DNA from 2 places in the Kitasatospora sp. NPDC002543 genome. Region 1 is predicted to be linked to the other one. Evidence: riboswitches for the same ligand, from Rfam matches in the RefSeq annotation. Region 1 holds a riboswitch; the other holds the start of a gene.

Region 1 (10,193 bases):
GTTGAACCGGCCCAGTTCGGTCTGGAAGTCGCTGGAGCCGATCGAGCTCAGCACCTGCGCGTTGTTCATCGCCGGCAGGCCCTGCTCGTCGGCCAGGTTGAGTTCGATCTCCAGGCCCATCACCGCCCGCGGCCGGTCGAAGCGGTCCTCCCGGAGCATCCGTCCGAGCGCCTCCTGGCACGCGTGGAGCTTGCGTCGGTACAGCTGCCGGTCCGCCAGCTCCGCCCGAGTCGCCACGACCTTCTCGCCCACGGTCCCCTCCTCCAGAGCCACCCCGTCGAGCACCCGGTCGACCGACCGTGCAAGCATCATGCCCACCTCGAAGATCGATACCCGAATGCGCGTACTGGCTTGCAATGCAAGGCATCTGACGGAAAATCAGAGGAACTGTGGACTTGCTCGCCACCACAGCCTGTGATAAACAGATCACCCTGCGCACCTGTTCGAATTAGCACAGCGCTCCGGCCGGTCCACCCCGCCCCGAACCCCCCGTCGACGGCGGCGACCGCGCCGGCACCGCGATCCTGCACAACCGGACACGGCCGGGCCCCGTCACCGAAGACGCGTCGCCCCTCCACGCCGGTATGACGCACTCGCACGCCGATCTCGCACGGAGAGGCGGACCCCGCCATGACTCTGCAAACCCCCCAGCCCCCGCCGAGCGCCCTGCGCGCGGTCCTGGGCGCGCTCGACTCGGAGACCGCGCTGCGCCAGCCCGCCGCCGCAGCGCTGCGCCGTCCGACCGGCCCTCTGCTCCCCGCCCACCCGCTCGCGGTGCACGTCCTGAACGGCCCGCGCCCCGAGCTCCCGGCCGCCCGCCGCATCGGCTGGCGCTTCCTGATCAAGGACGGCGCGGAGGTGGCCGCCGCCGCCGAGGTCGTGCAGAGCGCCGAGGGCCACAGCTTCTCCCACTTCACCGCCGGCCCCTACCTCGACTCCACCGTCCGGGCGCTGCGCGAGGCCTGGCAGCTCGCCCAGGGCTCCCGGACCCGCCGCCAGCCCCGGCTGCTGACCTTCCCCGGCCAGTACGCCACGGCGCTCTGGCTGCACAGCCCCGACACCGAACCGGACGGCGACCTGCTGATCCCCCTGGCCCCGGCCCCGCTCGGCGTCACCGCGCACCGCGCCTGCCCGGCCGCCGAACTGCTGCCGCTGCTCGCCCGCGCCCCGCTCGCCAGGCCGCTGCTGCTCGGCTCCGCCTGACGGACGACGAGCCGATCGGCGACGCGATCCGCGATCCGTTCGGCTCTCCGATCGGCGCCCCCTCGGGCCGCCGGGCCCACCCGCCCGGCGGCCCCCACCCGCGATCGCACACCCGCCCCGAAGCTCCGCGCCCGCGCCCCATCCGACCCGAGACCACCCGTCCGGGCCATCCGGCATGGTCCGAACGGGCCATCTCATGGCTGACCCACCGGTGTGCCATTTCCCGCCGGCCCCACCTGAACGGGTGATCTCTACCCGGGAGTTGTGGCGCATGTCACGAAATCCCTGCGCGCGGGTCCCGCGATGCCGACACTGGGAACCAGCGTGGAAGGACCACCTGTCCTACCCACTTGAGCGCCGGTCCACACTTGGCCGGCGCGCGGACAGGATCCGACCACCGCGGCGGCTCCGGACGGCACGACCTCCGGAGACCGCACCACGGGGAGGATCGCAGAGCGAAGCGAGGGTACGCGTATGTGCCAGCACCGTCCTGAGTGCCCGTCGGCCGAGTCCGAGGACCGCGAGGCGGCCGTGTCGGTGGCCCGCCACCCGGAGCAGGGCTGGAGCCTGCTCTGCAACGGCGTGGTCCTGTTCGAGGACACCGGAGAACTGCTGCCCGACGGCCGGGTGATCGCCCCGCGCCGCCCCGTCGCCCACGCGGCCTGACCACCCGGTCCGACCGTACGGCGGGGGCGGCCGCCGACTCCACCGGCACGAGGGACAGGGCCCCGGCGGAAGCTCCGCCGGGGCCCTGTCGTCACCTGCCGGACCTCCTGGGTCCGGTCCGGTCAGACGCCGTACTCGTCCAGCGGCGGGCAGGAGCAGACCAGGTTGCGGTCGCCGTAGGCGCCGTCGATCCGGCTGACCGGCGGCCAGTACTTGTCCGCCGGGTTCACGCCCGCCGGGAAGACCGCCTCCTGCCGCGAGTAGCCGTGCGCCCAGTCGCCGGCCAGCGTGGCGGCGGTGTGCGGGGCGTTGCGCAGCGGGTTGTCGTCGGCCGCCCACTCGCCCGAGCCGACCTTGTCGATCTCGGCACGGATGGTGATCATCGCCTCGCAGAAGCGGTCGATCTCGTACAGGTCCTCGGACTCGGTCGGCTCGATCATCAGCGTGCCGGCCACCGGGAAGGACATCGTCGGCGCGTGGAAGCCGTAGTCGATCAGTCGCTTGGCGATGTCGTCCACCGTCACGCCCGTCTCCTTGGTCAGCGGACGCAGGTCGATGATGCACTCGTGCGCGACCAGGCCGCCCGGGCCGGTGTAGAGCACCGGGAAGTGCGGCGCCAGGCGCTTGGCGATGTAGTTGGCGTTCAGCACGGCGACCTGGGTCGCGTGCTTGAGGCCCTCGCCGCCCATCAGCCGGACGTACGCCCAGGAGATCGGCAGGATGGCCGCCGAGCCCCACGGCGCGGCCGAGATCGGGCCGACGCCGGTGGCCGGGCCGGCCTCCGACTGCAGCGGGTGGTTCGGCAGGTACGGCGCCAGGTGGGCGCGCACCGCCACCGGGCCGACGCCCGGGCCGCCGCCGCCGTGCGGGATGCAGAAGGTCTTGTGCAGGTTCAGGTGCGAGACGTCCGCGCCGAACTTGCCCGGCTTGGCGAGGCCGACCAGGGCGTTCAGGTTGGCGCCGTCCACGTAGACCTGGCCGCCGGCCTCGTGCACCAGGGCGCAGATGTCGGTGATCTGGGTCTCGTACACGCCGTGGGTGGACGGGTAGGTGACCATCAGCACGGCGAGGTTGTCGCGGTGCTGCTCGATCTTGGCCTTCAGGTCCTCGACGTCCACGTCACCGTCGACCAGGGTCTTCACCACGACCACGCGCATGCCGGCCATCACGGCGGAGGCCGCGTTGGTGCCGTGCGCCGAGGACGGGATCAGGCAGACGTCGCGCTGGGTGTCACCGTTGGCGTGGTGGTAGGCGCGCACGGCCAGCAGGCCGGCCAGCTCGCCCTGCGAGCCCGCGTTCGGCTGGATCGACACGGCGTCGTAGCCGGTCACCTCGACGAGCTGCTGCTCCAGCTGGCGGATCAGGGTCAGGTAGCCCTGGGCCTGGTCGATCGGCGCGAAGGGGTGCAGCTGGCCGAACTCGGGCCAGGTCACCGCCTCCATCTCGGTGGTCGCGTTGAGCTTCATGGTGCAGGAGCCCAGCGGGATCATGCCGCGGTCCAGCGCGTAGTCCCGGTCCGACAGGCGGCGCAGGTAGCGCAGCATGGCGGTCTCGGAGCGGTGGCTGTGGAAGACCGGGTGGGTCAGGTACTCGTCCTCGCGCAGCAGCGCGGCGGGCAGCGTCTCGGCGGCCTCGGCGACCTCGACGGCGGGGACGCCGAACGCGGCCCACACACCGGCCAGGTGCTCGCGGGTGGTGGTCTCGTCGGTGGAGACGGAGATCCGGTCGGCGCCGTCCTGGTGGACGTTGATGCCGTTGGCGCGGGCGGCGGCGGCGATCTCGGCGGCGCGGCCCGGGACGACGGCGGTGACGGTGTCGAAGAACTCGCCGTGCAGCAGCTCGACGCCGCCGGCCCGCAGGCCCTCGGCGAGGGCGGCGGCGTAGCGGTGGGTGCGGCGGGCGATGTCGGCCAGGCCGTCCGGACCGTGGTACACGGCGTACATCGAGGCCATGACGGCGAGCAGCACCTGCGCGGTGCAGATGTTGCTGGTGGCCTTCTCGCGGCGGATGTGCTGCTCGCGGGTCTGCAGCGCCAGGCGGTAGGCGCGGTTGCCGTCGACGTCGACGGAGACGCCGACCAGGCGGCCGGGCAGCGAGCGGGCGTACTCGGCGCGCACCGACAGGTAGCCGGCGTGCGGGCCGCCGAAGCCCATCGGCACGCCGAAGCGCTGCGAGGTGCCGCAGGCGATGTCGGCGCCCAGCGAGCCCGGGGACTTGAGCAGGGTCAGCGCGAGCAGGTCGGCGGCGACGGCGACGATCGCGCCCAGGCCGTGCGCCTGCTCGATCACCGGGGCGAGGTCGCGGACCACGCCGGTGGCGCCCGGGTACTGGAGCAGCACGCCGAAGACGCCGCGCTCGGCGATCTCGGCCGGGATGCCCTCGGAGAGGTCGGCGACGACGACCTCGACACCGGTCGGCACGGCGCGGGTGTTGATCACCGCGACGGTCTGCGGCAGGGTCTCGGCGTCGACCAGGAAGACGCCGCCCTTGACCTTGGTGACGCGGCGGGCGAGGGCCATCGCCTCGGCGGCCGCGGTGCCCTCGTCCAGCAGCGAGGAGCCGGAGGTCGGCAGGCCGGTCAGGTCGGAGACCAGGGTCTGGAAGTTGAGCAGCGCCTCCAGGCGGCCCTGCGAGATCTCCGGCTGGTACGGGGTGTAGGCGGTGTACCAGGCCGGGTTCTCCATGACGTTGCGCAGGATCACCGGCGGGGTGAAGGTGCCGTAGTAGCCCAGGCCGATCATCGGCTGGAGCACCTGGTTGCGGCCGGCCAGCTCGCGCAGCTCGGCGAGGACCTGGGCCTCGGTCCGGCCGGCGGGCAGGTCCAGGGCGGTGATGGAACGGATCGCCTCGGGCACCGCGGTGGCGGCGAGCTCGTCCAGCGAGCCGTAGCCGACGGACGCCAGCATCTTCTCCTGGGCGGCGGCGTCGGGGCCGATGTGGCGGTTCTCGAAGGGGCTGGCCAGCTCAAGCTCGGTGAGGGTCGAGGCGCCGGTGGGGCGTCCCGCGTTCGGCTGGGCGTTCATGGTGGTCGAGGCCTCCTGGTCACGGACCGGCGGGGGTACGCACGCCGGCCGGCCTCGCCGCTGCGAGCAGCGGACAAGCCTGGGCGGGCGGACCCGACAGGCCTCCCCCTCTGTCATCGGGACCTGAGAGCTTCACCCGCACGGGGCGCTGTGGGCGCTCCGCCGGCTTGCACCGTCGGTGAGGGTGGTGATCGCCGGCTTCCGTGCCGACGCTCCTGCCCTGCTTTCCAGAGTGACCTACCCCACACGGTACGGATGCCTGAGAGATTCCGGGGAGGAGTTGCTCCTTCGGCGCTCCGACCAGCGGCTTTCGTGATCGGAGACTCTCCCGAGCGGGCTCTGCGGTCGCCGCCCAGGGTACCAGCGGGAGGCCCCCCGATCACGGCTGCGTCAGGTCGTTCGAGGTCTACGCGCGTCCCCCGGAGGGCGCAGCTCGCACCCCGTACGGCGCACCCTGGTCGCGCCTGTCCGATTAGTGGCTTTTGGTATGAAATTGTGGACGGAAGGGCGCTCCGACCGCCCTCCTGCAGGAGTTCCGCAGGCTCAGTGCACGGGAGGAAAGAGTGCAGACCGAAATCGACCCCCGGGACCTCATCGGTCACAAGGCCGTCGACCGCAACGGAGACAAGATCGGCACGGTCGACGAGGTCTACCTGGACGACGCCACCGGGCGCCCCGAGTGGGCGGCGGTCCGGACCGGCATCTTCGGCCGGGACGCCTTCGTCCCGCTGACCACGAGCGAGTTCTCCGGCGACGAGCTCCGGGTGCCGTACGACAAGTCACTGGTGAAGGAGTCACCGGACTTCGGCGTCGGCCAGCACCTCTCCCCCGCCCAGGAACTCCAGCTGTACCGCTACTACGGGCTCGACACCCCGATGGACAGCCGCCCGAACGGCGAGAACGGGAGCCGGCCCAAGCAGCCCGACCTCGACTTCGGCACCACGGCGGCGGCCGCCGCCGCGACCGGCGCGGCGGCCCCGGCGAAGTCGCTCACCTTCCACACCCCGGAGCGCTCCCCCGAGCCCGCCCCGGCCCGGACGCCCGCCACGGCAGCGCCCGCCGCCGCCGTGGCGGGCGCCGACACCACCAGGACCGCCCCGGAGCCCGAGGTCCGGACCCTCTCCGCCCCCGCCGCCACCGCACCCCCGGCGGCCGCGCCCGCCTCGGCCGACTCCTCCGCGCTCACCACCCACGCGCCCGCCGCCGAACCGAAGGCGCAGTCGCAGCCCGCCCCCATCCCGACGGCGGCCACCACGACAGCCGCGAGCGCCGGCGCCGCACCGGCCGCCCCCAACAGCCCGGTCGAAATCACCTGCCGCGAGGAGCGGCTGGAGATCACCACCGAGTGGCACACCCTCGGCACCGCGAAGCTGCGCAAGTACGTGACGACCGAACAGGTCGAGCGCCGCGTGCCGGTGATCCGCGAGCGCGTCCGGGTCGAGCGCACGCCGGTCAGCGAGGCCGAGCGCGCCGCGCTCACCGAGAAGGACATCGCCGAGGCCGTCGAGGAGGTCACCCTCCGTGAGGAGCGCGCGGTGACCCGCAAGTACCTGGCCCCCGTCGAGCGGGTGCGTCTGGTCGTCGAGCGGTACACGACCGAGGAGGTGATCCGGGAGGAGATCCGCCGGGAGCACGTCGAGGTCCACGACACCACCGGCACCCAGAACCCGGCCCCCCTGGCGTCCGCCGCCTCGCCGTCCACCTCGTCCCCCGAGACGCCCCGCCCGGCCGCACTGCGGCCGCTCGCCTGACAGCACCCCCGGCACGAGGGCCCCGGACAGCCGTCCGGGGCCCTCGTCGCACGCCCGGGCGCCGCTTGTCGCGTACCCGACCCTTCGTCTTTGCCAAAGCTTAACCACTCGATATTTGACACTCTGAAGTATCCCCTGCAAAGTTACTTCAGTTCATTCACTATGTACGAGAGGAAGCAACCGTGAGTGAGGCACCACAGCCCACCACCGCGGCCGAGAAGCAGAGCAGCGCCCGGGTCCTGCCGGCCCTCATCCTGGCGATGCTGTCGTTCAGCGTGGTGCAGACCGCGGTCGTCCCGATCCTGCCCTCGCTGGCCAGGGAACTGAACGTCTCCGCCTCCAGCATCACCTGGCTGATGACCGCCAACCTGCTCTCCGCGGCCGTGCTGACTCCTCTCCTGGGCCGCTTCGGCGACCTCCGGGGCCGCAAGCCGATGCTGCTGATCTCGCTGGCCGGCCTGGTCGCCGGTTCGGCGCTGGCGGTCAGCACCCACTCCTTCACCTGGCTGGTCGTCGCCCGGGTCCTCCAGGGCGCCGGCGGTGGCGTCCTGCCGCTGGCGATCAGCATCGTCCGCGACGAGCTGCCCAAGCAGAAGGTGACCGGCGGCGTCGCCGCCATCAGCGCCTCGATGGGCGTCGGCTCCGGCCTCGGCCTGGTCGCCACCGGCCTCCTGCTGGAGCACTGGAACTACAAGTCCATCTTCTGGATGGGCCTGGTCTTCGGCCTGATCGCGGTCGCCCTGGTCGCCTTCCGCGTCCCCACCGACCCGGTCACCGACAAGGAGGGCGGCGCCGACCCGCTGGGCGCCATCGCCCTCGCCGGCTGGCTCTCCGCGCTGCTGGTCGCGGTCAGCCAGGGCAACCACTGGGGCTGGACCTCCAACAAGACGCTCGGCCTGTTCGCCGTCGCCGCCGTGGTCGCCCTGGTCTGGGGGATCATCGAGACCAAGGTCGCGCACCCGCTCGTGGACATGAAGATGATGGCCCGTCCGGCCGTCGCCTTCACCAACGTGGCCGGCCTGCTCATCGGCTTCGGCATGTACGGCTCCTTCATGGTCATCAGCAACTTCGCCCAGACCCCGGAGAAGCTGACCCACTACGGCTTCACCGCCACCGTGCTGCACGCCGGCATCATGCTGCTGCCGTCCGCCATCGGCTCGATGGTCGCCGCCCCGGTCGGCGCCCTGTTGATCGCCCGTCGCGGCCCGCGCCTGCCGCTGGTCCTCGGTGGCGTCCTCGGCGCCGTCGCGATGGCCTACCTGGCCGTCCGCCACGGGCACGAGGCCGACATCTACACCGCCTCGGCGATCTTCGGTCTCGGCGTCGGCCTCGCCTTCGCCGCGATGCCCGCCTACATCAACGGCGCCGTCCCGGCCGAGCAGAGCGGCATCGCCAACGGCATGAACTCCGTGCTGCGCACGGTGGGCGGCGCGATCGGCACCGCCGTGATGGCCGCCATCCTGACCGGCGACACCATGAAGCTGCCGCCGCAGATCCCGCTCTCCCTGCCCACCCTGGACGCCTACAAGCACGCGTTCTGGACCGCGGCCGTCGTCTGCGTCGTCGCCGGCGTCGTCCCGTTCCTGATCCGCGGCGGTACGGCGGCCGCCACCGCGACCGTCGTCGGCGGTTCGGCCCAGCAGGACTCCAGCCCCGAGCTGGTCAAGACCGACGCCTGACGAGGCGTCCGGCCCCCGCGCTCAGGGACAGGGCGCGGGGCCCCGGGTCCCCGTACGTCGCGAGGGCATCACGACCGTACGGGACCCGGCACGGTGATCGGCCCCACCCGGTACTCCCCCACCGGGTGGGGCCGCTTCGCGTTTCAGGCCCCCGTGTCCGATCCGCCACCCCTGTCCGATCCGCCGCCCTCGCTCCCGCCCCCGTGCTCGCTCCCGTCCTCGACCCGGCGCAGCGGCAGCGGCCGGGTCGGTTCCAGCGCCGGGTCGTCCACCGCGAAGGTCCGCACCCGCCCCGGCCCGCTCCACGGCGTCTCGAACCGCACGGTGACCCTCCCGACGCCACTGCCCTGCACCCAGCCCGGCCCGAACTCCTCGTGCCGGACGTCCTGCCCGGGCATCCACCGCCGCACCACGACGGCCTCCGGCTCCTCCTCGACCGGCTCGGCCTCGGCCGCCGCCTCCGCGTGCTCCGCGGCCTCCTCCCGCAGCGCCTGGGCGAACAGGTCCTCCTGGGTGTAGTCGGCGAGTTGGGTGACGCCCACGCCCAGCAGCCGGACCCCGCCGGCGATGTCCACCTGCTCGGCCAGTCGGCGCGCGGTCGCGGTGATCACCGTCTCGTCGTCCGTGGGCCCGCCGAGGGTCTCCGAGCGGGTCAGCGTCGAGAAGTCGAACCGCCGGACCTTGAGCACCACCGTGCGCCCCGACCGCCCGGCCGCCCGCAGCCGCCGCACGCACCGGCCGGCCAGCGCCTCGACCTCGCGCAGCACCCGCTCCCGGTCGGCCAGGTCCACCTCGTAGGTGTCCTCCACCGACACGGACTTGGCGTCCTGGTCGGCGACCACCGGCCGCTCGTCCAGCCCCGTGGACATCTGGAAGATCCCGGCACCGTGCGCCCGCCCCACCAGCTGCACCAGCTCCGCCTCCCCCGCCTCCGCGAGGTCGGCCACCGTGTTGAGCCCGGCCCGGCGCAGCACCTGCTCGGTGGCCGGCCCGATCCCGGGCAGCGCCCGCACCGGCATCGGGCCGAGCACGGCCCGCTCCTGCCCGGGCTCGATCAGGACCAGCCCGTCCGGCTTGGCCTGCTCGGAGGCGATCTTGGCCATCAGCTTGGACCCTGCGGCCCCCACGGAGCCGGTCAGCCCGGTCCGCCGCCGGATGTCCGCCCGCAGGTCCTCCGCCAGCGCGAGCACCAGCTGCTCTCCCGTGTCGTGGTCCGCCGCCAGCAGCGCCGGGCCGTACGGGCCGGCCTCCAGGTCCACGAAGGCCTCGTCCAGGCTGAGCGGCTGCACCAACGGGGACAGCTGCCGCAGCAGCCCCATCACGATCTCGCTGTTCTGCCGGTAGGCCTCGAACCGCCCCGACAGGAAGGCCGCGTTGGGGCAGAGCCTGCGCGCCTGCGCCATCGGCATCGCCGAGTGCACCCCGAACCTCCGCGCCTCGTACGAGGCCGTGGAGACCACCCCGCGCCCGCCGAGCCCTCCGACGATCACCGGCTTGCCGCGCAGGCTGGGCTTGGCCGCCTGCTCCACCGCCGCGAAGAAGGCGTCCATGTCGAGGTGGATGATGCTCGGCAGAGATCGCACCCGCCGATCATCGCGCACGGGTCCGACAGTCCGTACGAACCCGGCCGCCGTCCCTAGGGCCGCTGCGCCGCGGCGGCCGCCAGCGCCCTCGGGATGCCGTCCTCCCGGGGCCCCAGGAACACCGGGTCCGGCCGCAGCCAGGCGTTCGCCGCCGCCTTGCCGGCCCCGGCGACCTCCCGCAGCCCGCCGTACAGCCAGGTGGCGTCGTGCTGCTCCGGCACCCCGACCGCGTACGAGCGGATGCCCGCCGCCTCGCACAGCGCCAGTGCCCGGCGGACGTGGAAGTCC
Region 2 (10,193 bases), on a different contig from region 1:
GGCTACCAGGCCGCCTACTGGCGGAGGCCCGAGCTCTACCTCGACCCGGTCGTCCGGCAGGCCAGTTCGACCTTCGCGACGCTGCCGCCGGAGGTGGTGGAGCCGGCGATCGGGCGGCTGCGGGCCGACCTCGCCTCGGGGGAGTGGCACCGGCGGTACGCCGACCTGCTCGACCGGGAGAGCGTGGACTACGGGTACCGGCTGGTCATCGCGGGCGAGCGCCCGCAGGGGTAGCGCCCCCGCGCGAGGGGCGGGCCGGTCAGAGGCCGAAGTGGGCGGCGATGCCGTCGAGGACGCAGTCGAGGCCGGTGGTGAACTGCCAGTCGGGGTCGTCCTTGCGGGTGGCCTCGTGGAGGTAGCGCTGGTAGGCGGGGTAGCGGCCGGTGCCCATCAGCCAGGTCATCCGGGGGGCGAGGGCGGCGCGGGTCTGGTCGCCGTCGGTCCAGCCGCGCTCGCGGCGCAGGGCCTCCAGGGTGACCTCGGCGGCGACGGAGCCGTGGACGTAGCCGGTGACGGTGCGGAACACCGCCATGGTGGTGTCGGCGTCCAGGCCGTGTTCGGCCAGGGCGGAGAGCGCGCGCTCGGGGACGGCGAGCTGGTTGGGGCCGAGGGAGAACGGGGTCGCGGCCCGGACGGTCCACGGGTGGGCGAGGTGCATGGCCCGCAGGTGGACGGCCAGGGCGCGCATGGTGTCCCGCCAGCCTTCGGCGGGGGCGTCCAGCGGGAGCCGGCCGTAGACGAAGTCGACCATCAGCTCGATGAGTTCGTCCTTGCCGGTGACGTACCGGTAGGCGGCCATCGGGGCGACGCCGAGTTCCGCCGCGAGTCGGCGCATGGTGACGGCGTCCAGGCCCTCGGCGTCGGCGAGGGCGACCGCGGCCTCGGCGATCCGGTGCGGGGTGAGCGTGGTGCGGGGCGCGGGGGCCGGGCGTTCCAGGCGTTCCCAGAGCGAGACCGGGGGCTTGTCGTCGCCGGCGGTGTCCCCGGCGGGGGCCTGCTGAGCGGGCACGGGGCGGGCTCCTTCCGACTGGGGTGGTTCGCAGCCTAGCAGCTGAAGTGTACGGCGTATCGGCTGTGGACGGCGTACGCGTTGATGTGTACGTTGTATTCGCAGCGATACGCCGTACACATCACCTGTCCCGGAGGGGGACCCCCATGTCCACGGAGCAGAGCCCGAAGGTCGCCGTCCTCGTCGGCAGCACCCGCGCGGGCCGGTTCGGCCCGGTGGTGGCCGACTGGCTGATCCGCCACCTCGACGCACGCGGCGGCACGGCCGTCGACCGGATCGACCTGGTGGAGACCCCGCTGCCGGTCGTCTTCCCGTCCTTCGGCGGCGAACTGCCCCCGGGCGACGCCGAGCTGCTGGCCGCCGTATCGCCCCGGCTGGAGGCGGCCGACGCCTTCGTGATCGTCGTGCCGGAGTACAACCACAGCTTCCCGGCCTCGCTGAAGAACGCCATCGACTGGCACAACCAGCAGTGGCACGGCAAGCCGGTCGCCTTCGTCTCGTACGGCGGCCGCTCCGGCGGCCTCCGCGCCGTCGAGCAACTCCGGGTGGTGATGGCCGAGTTGAACGCCGCGACGATCCGCAACACGGTCAGCTTCCACGGCGCCGCGCAGTGCTTCGACGCCGAGGGCGGGGCGCTCGACCCGGCCGCCGACGCCGCCGCCAAGGCGATGCTGGACCAACTCGACTGGTGGGCACGGGCGTTGCGGGAGGCCCGGCAGGCCCGCCCGTTCGCGGCCTGAGCCCGGGGGAGGGGGAAGGACCGTGGTCGTGGAACCGCCCGAGGCCAGGCCCAAGCCGCCGCTGACCGGCGTGGTCGGGCTGATGCTCGGCATCTTCCTCGCGGCCCTCGACGGGGAGATCATCAGCACCGCACTGCCCACCGTCGTCGGTGACCTCGGCGGGCTGGAGCACCTCTCCTGGGCCCTCACCGCCTACCTGCTGACCTCCGCCGCCACCACCCCGATCTGGGGCCGGCTCGGCGACCTGTACGGGCGCAAGGGCGCGTATCAGTGGTCGGTGGTGGTGTTCCTCGCGGGCTCGGTGCTCTCCGGGCTCGCCCAGTCCATGGCGCAGCTGGTGGTCTTCCGGGGCCTCCAGGGGATCGGCGCGGGCGGGCTGATGGTCGGCGCGCTCTCCGTGATCGGGGTGCTCGTCCCGCCCGGCGACCGGGCCCGGGTGCAGTCCGTGATCGGCGTGCTGATGCCGGTCGCCTTCGTCGGCGGACCGCTGCTCGGCGGCCTGCTCACCGAACGTCTCAGCTGGCGCTGGGCCTTCTACGTCAACCTGCCGATCGGGCTGTTCGCCCTGCTCGCGGTCGGTGTCGGGGTGCGGCTGCGCACCGAGCGGGTGCGCGCGCCGTTCGACTGGACCGGGGTCGTCCTGCTGACCACCGGAATCACCGCGCTCACCCTGGTCGGTACCTGGGGCGGGGTGGCCTACTCCTGGACCTCCCCGCAGCTGCTCGGCGCGGCGGCCGTCGCGGTGGTCGCGGTGGCCTGGTTCGTCCGGACCGAGCTGCGCGCCCCCGGGCCGCTGATCCCGCCCGCGCTGTTCCGCGTCCGCAACTTCACGGTCGCGCAGGTGCTCGCCTTCCTGTCCGGGGCGATCATGCTCGCCCTGATCGGCTACCTGCCGCAGTACTTCCAGTTCGTCCAGGGCGTCTCGCCCACCGTCGGCGGGCTGCTCCTGCTGCCGCTGATGCTCGGCATGATGGCCACCCAGCTGGTGACGGCGCGGCTGATGGGCCGGCCCGGCGGCGAGCGGCGCTACCCGCTGCTCGGCGGGGTGCTGGCCTTCGCCGGGTCCGCCCTGCTCCTGCTCCTCGGCCCCGGTACGCCGGTGGCCCTCGGCTCGGCGCTCACCGCCGTCGCCGGGGTCGGGATCGGCCTGCTGACCCAGAGCACCCTGCTGACCTCGATGGGCACCGTGCCGCCGCAGGACATGGGCGCGGCGATGGGCGTGGTGACGCTGTTGCGGAGCATCGGCGGCTCGCTGGGCATGGCCGTGCTCGGCGCGGTCTACTCGGCGCGGCTCACCGGCTCGCTCGCGGAGCACCTGGGCGCCGAGGACGCCGGCCGCCTCACCGGCGGCGCCCTGACGCCGTCGGCCCTCGCCGGGCTCCCGGGCGGGGTCCGGGACGCCGTCGGGGCCGCGGTCACCGGCGGGGTGCACGGCACGGCCGCGGGAGGCGCGGTGCTGGCCGCGGCGGCCGCGGCGGTCGCCCTCCTGGCCCGCCCGCAGCGGCCGGCGCCGCAGGAGCCGGCGGAGGCCGCCGCCGGGCCCCGGGTGGAGGCAGGGGCCTGAGAGGACCCACGGGGGATCGCGGGGGACCGCGGGGATCGCGGGGGACCGCGAGGGAACGGGGGGACGGGGGACGGGGGGACGGGGGAGACACGGCGGCCCCCGGCGGAGCAGGACTCCGCCGGGGGCCGTCAGGCTGCCGGGATCAGCACTCGATGACGTTCACGGCGAGGCCGCCGCGCGAGGTCTCCTTGTACTTGATCTTCATGTCGGCGCCGGTCTCCTTCATCGTCTTGATCGCCTTGTCCAGCGAGACGTGGTGCCGGCCGTCGCCGCGCAGAGCCATCCGGGCCGCGGTGACGGCCTTGACCGAGGCCATGCCGTTGCGCTCGATGCAGGGGATCTGGACCAGGCCGCCGACCGGGTCGCAGGTGAGGCCGAGGTTGTGCTCGATGCCGATCTCGGCGGCGTTCTCGACCTGCTCGGGGGTGCCGCCGAGGACCTCGGCGAGGCCGCCCGCGGCCATCGAGCAGGCGGAGCCGACCTCGCCCTGGCAGCCGACCTCGGCGCCGGAGATGGAGGCGTTCTCCTTGAAGAGCATGCCGATGGCGCCGGCCGCGAGCAGGAAGCGGACGATGCCGTCGTCGTCGGCGCCCGGGATGAAGTTCAGGTAGTAGTGCAGGACGGCCGGGATGATCCCGGCGGCGCCGTTGGTCGGCGCGGTGACGACCCGGCGGCCGGAGGCGTTCTCCTCGTTGACCGCCATCGCGTAGAGGGTCACCCACTCCATCGCGTTGGCCGGCCCGATGCCCTCGGCGCGCAGGGCACGGGCGCCGGACGCGGCCCGGCGGCGGACCTTCAGCCCGCCCGGCAGGATCCCCTCGCGGGACATGCCGGCCCGCACGCACTCCTGCATCACGGACCAGATCTCCAGCAGACCGGTCCGGATCTCCTCCTCGCTGCGCCAGGCCTTCTCGTTCTCCAGCATCAGGCCGGAGATGGACAGCCCGGTCTCCCGGCTGAGCCGCAGCAGCTCGTCACCGGTGCGGAAGGGGTACTTCAGCGCGGTGTCGTCGGGCTTGACCCGGTCCGCGCCGATCGCGTCCTCGTCCACGACGAAGCCGCCGCCGACCGAGTAGTAGGTCTTCTCCAGCAGGGTCGAGCCGTCCGCCGCGTACGCCCACAGGGTCATCCCGTTGGCGTGGTACGGCAGCGAGCGGCGGCGGTGCAGGACCAGCTGGGTGTCCGGGTCGAAGTCGATGCTGTGCTCGCCGAGCAGGTTGATCCGCTTCTCGGCGAGGATCCGCTCGACGTCCTTGTCGGCCTGGTCGACGTCGACGGTGCGGGGCGAGGCGTTCTCCAGGCCCAGCAGGACGGCCTTCGGGGTGCCGTGGCCGTGGCCGGTGGCGCCGAGCGAGCCGTACAGCTCCGCACGCACGCCCGTCACCCCGTCCAGCAGGCCCTCGGTGCGCAGTCGGCGGGCGAACATCCGGGCGGCGCGCATCGGGCCCACGGTGTGGGAGCTCGACGGGCCGATGCCGATGGAGAAGAGGTCGAAGACGCTGATGGCCACGGGGGACGTCCTTGTCTGGTCTCGTGGAAGGACTTGCGGGCAGGGAGGGGCCGACACGGGACGGGGCACCGCGCGCACTGTCCAGTGTGCGCGGTGCCCCGGGGCGCCAGGAACGCCGGAGGGGTGAGGCCGGTCACCCCGCCCGAACGATCACCGGAGTGATCAGAGGTTCGGGTACAGCGGGTACTTCTCGGCCAGGGCGGCGACCCGGGCCTTCAGCGCGGCGGCGACGGTCTCGTCGAAGGCGGGCTTGAGCGCCTCGGCGATGATGTCGGCGACCTCGCTGAAGTCCTCGGCCTGGAAGCCGCGGGTGGCCAGGGCCGGGGTGCCGATGCGCAGGCCCGAGGTGACCATCGGCGGACGCGGGTCGTTCGGGATCGCGTTGCGGTTGACGGTGATGCCGACCTCGTGGAGGCGGTCCTCGGCCTGCTGGCCGTCGAGCTGGCTGTTGCGCAGGTCGACCAGGACCAGGTGGACGTCGGTGCCGCCGGACAGCACGCTGGCGCCGGCCTCGGCCACGTCGGCCTGGAGCAGGCGCTCGGCGAGGATGCGGGCGCCGTCCAGGGTGCGCTGCTGGCGCTCCTTGAACTCCTCCGAGGCCGCGACCTTGAAGGCGACCGCCTTGCCGGCGATCACGTGCTCCAGCGGGCCGCCCTGCTGGCCGGGGAAGACCGCGGAGTTGATCTTCTTGGCGTACTCGGCCTTGGACAGGATGACGCCGCCGCGCGGGCCGCCCAGGGTCTTGTGGGTGGTGGTGGTGACCACGTCCGCGTAGGGGACCGGGTTCGGGTGCAGCCCGGCGGCCACCAGGCCGGCGAAGTGCGCCATGTCCACCATGAGCAGCGCGCCGACCTCGTCGGCGACCCGCCGGAACGCGGCGAAGTCGAGCTGACGCGGGTAGGCCGACCAGCCGGCGATGATCAGCTTCGGCTGGTGCTCCTTGGCGAGGCGCTCGACCTCGGCCATGTCGACCTGGCCGGTCTTCTCGTCCACGTGGTACGCGGCCACGTTGTAGAGCTTGCCGGAGAAGTTGATCTTCATGCCGTGGGTCAGGTGACCGCCGTGGGCCAGGCTCAGGCCCAGGATGGTGTCGCCCGGCTGGATCAGCGCGAACATCGCGGCGGCGTTGGCCTGCGCGCCCGAGTGCGGCTGGACGTTGGCGTGCTCGGCGCCGAACAGGGCCTTGATGCGGTCGATCGCGATCTGCTCGACCACGTCGACGTGCTCGCAGCCGCCGTAGTAGCGGCGGCCGGGGTAGCCCTCCGCGTACTTGTTGGTGAGCACCGAGCCCTGGGCCTCCATGACCGCCACCGGGGCGAAGTTCTCGGAGGCGATCATCTCCAGGGTGGTCTGCTGGCGGTGCAGCTCGGCGTCGACCGCGGCGGCGATCTCCGGGTCGAGGGCGTGCAGGGACTGGTTGAGAACCGTCATGGTGTGGTCTTCCCGGTGGAGGTGGAAAGGGGGCCGCGGCTGGGGCGGGGCGGCCGCCGCGCGGAGGCCGCCCCGGTCAGGTGTCTCAGCCGCCGATGAAGGCGGTGTACTCGTCCGCGCTGAGCAGGGTGTCGGTGGCCTCGACGCGCACCTTGATCAGCCAGGCGTTCCCGAACGGGTCCGCGTTCACGGACGCCGGGTCGTCGACGACGTCCTGGTTGATCTCGACGACCTCGCCGGTCACGGGGGAGAACAGGTCGCTGACCGACTTGGTGGACTCCAGCTCGCCACAGGTCTCCCCGGCGGTCACGGTGTCGCCGACCGCGGGCAGCTGCACGTAGACGATGTCACCGAGCGCGGTGGCGGCGTGCTCGGTGATGCCGATCGTGGAGACACCGTCCTCGGCGGCCGTCAGCCACTCGTGCTCCTTGGTGTACTGCAGGTGCTGGGGGTTGCTCATGGCGTCATTCTCCAGGATGGGAAGCGGGTACGACGAAGCGGGCCGCCGCGCGGACGGCTGCGACGTGCGTGTATGGGAAAACCGGGGCCCTGCGGAGGCTCGGGGCGTGGGCTCAGCGGGCGCGCTTGTAGAACGGCAGCGCCACGACCTGGACGGGCTCGTGCTTGCCGCGGACGTCCACCGCGACGGTGGTGCCGGGCTCCGCGTGGGCGGCGTCGACGTAGGCCATCGCGATCGGCCGGCCCAGGGTCGGGGACGGCGCGCCGGAGGTGATCCGGCCGATCGGCTCGCCCTCGGTGGAGACCACGGTGTACTCGGCGCGCGGCACCCGCTTGCCGTCGGAGACCAGGCCGACCAGCTTCTTCGGCGGGTTGGTCTCGGCCGCGGCGGCGGCCTGCTCCAGCGCCTTGCGGCCGACGAAGGCGCCCTCGTTGGTGGTCTTGTCGAAGCGCACGACCCGGCCCAGGCCCGCGTCGAACGGGGTCAGGTCGGTGGACAGCTCGTGCCCGTACAGCGGCATGCCGGCCTCCAGGCGCAGCGTGTCGCGGCAGGACAGGCCGCAGGGGATCAGGCCCCGGCCCTCGCCGGCGGCGGTCAGCGCCTGCCAGACCGGCTCGGCGTCGACCGGGTGGCAGAAGATCTCGAAGCCGTCCTCGCCGGTGTAGCCGGTGCGGGCGAGCAGCACGTCGCGGCCGGCCACCTTGGCCGGGAGGATCGCGTAGTACTTCAGCCCGGGCAGGTCGGCGTCGGTGGTCCCGGCCAGGATGCCGGTGGCCTCCGGGCCCTGGACGGCGATCAGCGCGTAGGTGTCGCGGTCGTCGGTGACGACGGCGTCGAAGCCCTTGGCACGGGCGATCAGCTCGTCGAGGACCAGCTGGGCGTTGGAGGCGTTGGCGACGACCAGGAAGGCGTCCTCGCGCAGGCGGTAGACGATCAGGTCGTCCAGGATGCCGCCGTCCTCGGCACAGATCATGGTGTAGCGGGCGCGCAGCTCGCCCAGCGCGGAGACGAAGCCGACCAGCGCGTGGTCCAGCATCTCGCCGGCCTGCGGGCCGGTGACGGTGATCTCGCCCATGTGGGAGAGGTCGAACAGGCCGGCCTTGGTGCGGACGGCGAGGTGCTCCTCGCGCTCGCTGCCGTAGCGCAGCGGCATGTCCCAGCCGGCGAAGTCGGTCATGGTCGCGCCGAGGGCGCGGTGCAGCGCGTCGAGCGCGGTCAGGCGGAGGGACGACATGGCCAGGAACTCCTCGGTCGGGGCACTCAGGGGTGCACGCGCCGGACCGGACCCGAAACGGGGCCGACCCTGCGCGCGGGCATGCGGCGGCGTGGGTCTCCCCATCTGTCGTCGAACCTGAGAGCTTCACCGCCCGCCGCCCGCAGCCGTTTCCAGCTTGGGGGACAGCATGGCGGCTTGCACCGTGGGTGGGCGCACGACAGGGCCGGGCGCCGCTTTCCAGATGTGCCTAACCCGTGCGGTAGGGGTGCCTGAGAGATTCCGGGGAGGACTTGCTCCTTCGGCGCCGGCTGTGCCTGAACGGCACTCCGGGCTCTCCCGCGCGGGTTCGAGCGGCCGGTATGGAGTTGGTGGGGCCCGCGGCGCATGCCGTCGGACGGGCACATCATGGCACGTCCCGGAGCGGGAGGGGAGAGGGGACCCGGTCACATCGGCCGGACCCGAACACGAGTCCTGACCCCACACCCCCCTCGCCTCTAGACTGCTGCGCGTCGGCGCAGCAGAGGGCGGCCGACCGGCAGAGGGCGGAATCGGCGGCGCATGGGGTACCCGGTGGAGCAGCAGCAGGGGTGGGGCGGAGCGGACGAGGCGCCGGCGGGCGGCTCGTGGCCGGCCAACGAGCTGGAGCAGGTGCTGACCGCGGCCCTGGGCGATCCGGGCGCGACGGCACGGGTGATCGAGGTGCTGGCCCGCAGTCAGGTCTGGGTGCCGCTGCCGGCCGGGGCCGACCCGCAGGGGCAGGCGCTGGACCTGCCGACCGTCGAGCTGGGCGGGGACCCGTACGTGCCGGTGTTCTCCTCCCAGGAGGTGTTCCTCCAGCAGGCGCCGGGGATGGCCTTCGCGATCGCCCCGGTGTGGGAGTTCGCCCGCGGACTGCCGCTGGGCGTGGGCATCGCGGTGAACCCGGACGCGGCGGTGGGCATCCCGGTGCCGCCGCAGGGCGTCGCCGAGCTGCGCCGCGGTCCGCGCGAGGACCGCTGGGAGTCGGCCGGGGACGCCTCGGCACCGACCGGCGGGCGGGTGGCGCTGCGCGAGCCGGTGCCGGGCGAGGACCCGGAGCACTTCCTGGCCGCCTGCCGGGGCGAACTGTCGGCACTGCCCGGGGTGCTGACCGCGCGCAGGGCGCTGGCCAGCATCGAGGGCGAGCCGACCGTGATGTTCGTGGGCGTCCAGTTGGACCCGGCGGCCCCGGCCGACCCGGCCGCGGTGAACGACGCGCTCGGCCGAGCGCTGGGAACCGCGCCGCTGCCCGGCGGCGTCCACCTCGTACTGCTCGACCTCGCCGACGACCCGGTGGTCGAGTGGCTGCTCACCCGGGTACTGCCGTTCTATACGCGGGCCTGAGCGGGTCCGGATCAAAGGCACGTCGCCGTGGCGGTGGCCGGTGCCGCGCCATAGGGTGCGTGCAGACGGCCGACGGGCCGGCGGGTTGAGGGAAAGAGGCGCGGCGAGGTGGGCGCATGAGTGCGGGAACGGGAGCGGGCGGTGTGCCGGGGGCCTGGGGCCAGGCACCGGCCGGGCGCCCGGGAGCTGATCCCGGCGCGTTGGAGCGCGCCCTGCGCGATGTCGCGCCGGAGCGCTACGACGCGTACGAGCGGCTGCTGCACGCGCTGGCGGACGGCCAGGTCTGGATGCTGCTGTGGCACGGCACCCCGGGCAGCCCGGACGCGCAGTACGGGAACATGGAGATCAGCGGCCACGGCTACGCGCCCGCCGTCACCTCGTCCGAACAGCTGACCTCCTCCGGCTGGGCCCGGGCCCACGAGGTCATCTCCGGCCGGGAGATCGCGGCCTCGCTGTACCGCACCCGCTGGGGCCTGTGGCTCAATCCGCACGCGCCCGGCGGAGGCGTCGGGGTGCCCTGGGCCGACCTGCGGCGGATCGCTGCCGGCCTGGACCGGCTGCCGGCGGGCCCGTTGAAGCTGAGCGAGCCGCAGTTGAACGCCCAGCCGTTCTTCGCGCTGCTGGAGCGGCAGGCCGTCGAGGTGCGCGCGGTACGGGCGCTGCGCCGGGCCTGGGTGCAGCCCGCGGTGGGCGAGCCGTACCTGGCCATCGGCCTTGACCTGTACGAGAGTTCGCCGCCGGCCGTGGAGGCGGTGCGGGCGCTGATGCAGCGCGCGATCGCGGTGGCCCCGGAGGGGCTCGCGGTGTCCACGGTGGCGATGTCGGACGAGTACGACCCGGTGGCGCTGTGGATGCGCGCCAACGCCCGGCCGTTCTTCGACCGGGAGGCGGGCCGACCGCC

The links. Region 1 has a riboswitch for glycine ahead of gcvP (aminomethyl-transferring glycine dehydrogenase). Riboswitches for the same ligand answer to the same signal wherever they lie in the genome.
Region 2: it holds a riboswitch for glycine, as region 1 does, so the genes downstream of both, gcvT (glycine cleavage system aminomethyltransferase GcvT) here and gcvP (aminomethyl-transferring glycine dehydrogenase) in region 1, are expected to answer to the same signal.

The regions. Positions count from the first base shown of each region.
Region 1 covers NZ_JBSFWR010000016.1:10,295-20,487, reverse strand. Annotated here, with positions in the region: gene ACWD4P_RS09930 (glutamate--cysteine ligase) at 1-252, opposite strand, end outside; gene ACWD4P_RS09925 (hypothetical protein) at 631-1,203, shown strand; gene ACWD4P_RS09920 (DUF5999 family protein) at 1,678-1,869, shown strand; gene gcvP (aminomethyl-transferring glycine dehydrogenase) at 1,992-4,892, opposite strand; glycine riboswitch at 4,996-5,128, opposite strand; glycine riboswitch at 5,130-5,233, opposite strand; gene ACWD4P_RS09910 (PRC and DUF2382 domain-containing protein) at 5,456-6,643, shown strand; gene ACWD4P_RS09905 (MFS transporter) at 6,826-8,322, shown strand; gene ACWD4P_RS09900 (DNA polymerase IV) at 8,466-9,905, opposite strand; gene ACWD4P_RS09895 (SanA/YdcF family protein) at 9,959-10,193, opposite strand, start outside.
Region 2 covers NZ_JBSFWR010000006.1:131,906-142,098, forward strand. Annotated here, with positions in the region: gene ACWD4P_RS04950 (class I SAM-dependent methyltransferase) at 1-234, shown strand, start outside; gene ACWD4P_RS04955 (TetR/AcrR family transcriptional regulator) at 260-1,009, opposite strand; gene ACWD4P_RS04960 (NADPH-dependent FMN reductase) at 1,156-1,749, shown strand; gene ACWD4P_RS04965 (MFS transporter) at 1,778-3,313, shown strand; gene ACWD4P_RS04970 (L-serine ammonia-lyase) at 3,456-4,823, opposite strand; gene glyA (serine hydroxymethyltransferase) at 4,986-6,254, opposite strand; gene gcvH (glycine cleavage system protein GcvH) at 6,340-6,714, opposite strand; gene gcvT (glycine cleavage system aminomethyltransferase GcvT) at 6,827-7,948, opposite strand; glycine riboswitch at 8,178-8,279, opposite strand; gene ACWD4P_RS04990 (enhanced serine sensitivity protein SseB C-terminal domain-containing protein) at 8,489-9,292, shown strand; gene ACWD4P_RS04995 (enhanced serine sensitivity protein SseB C-terminal domain-containing protein) at 9,409-10,193, shown strand, end outside.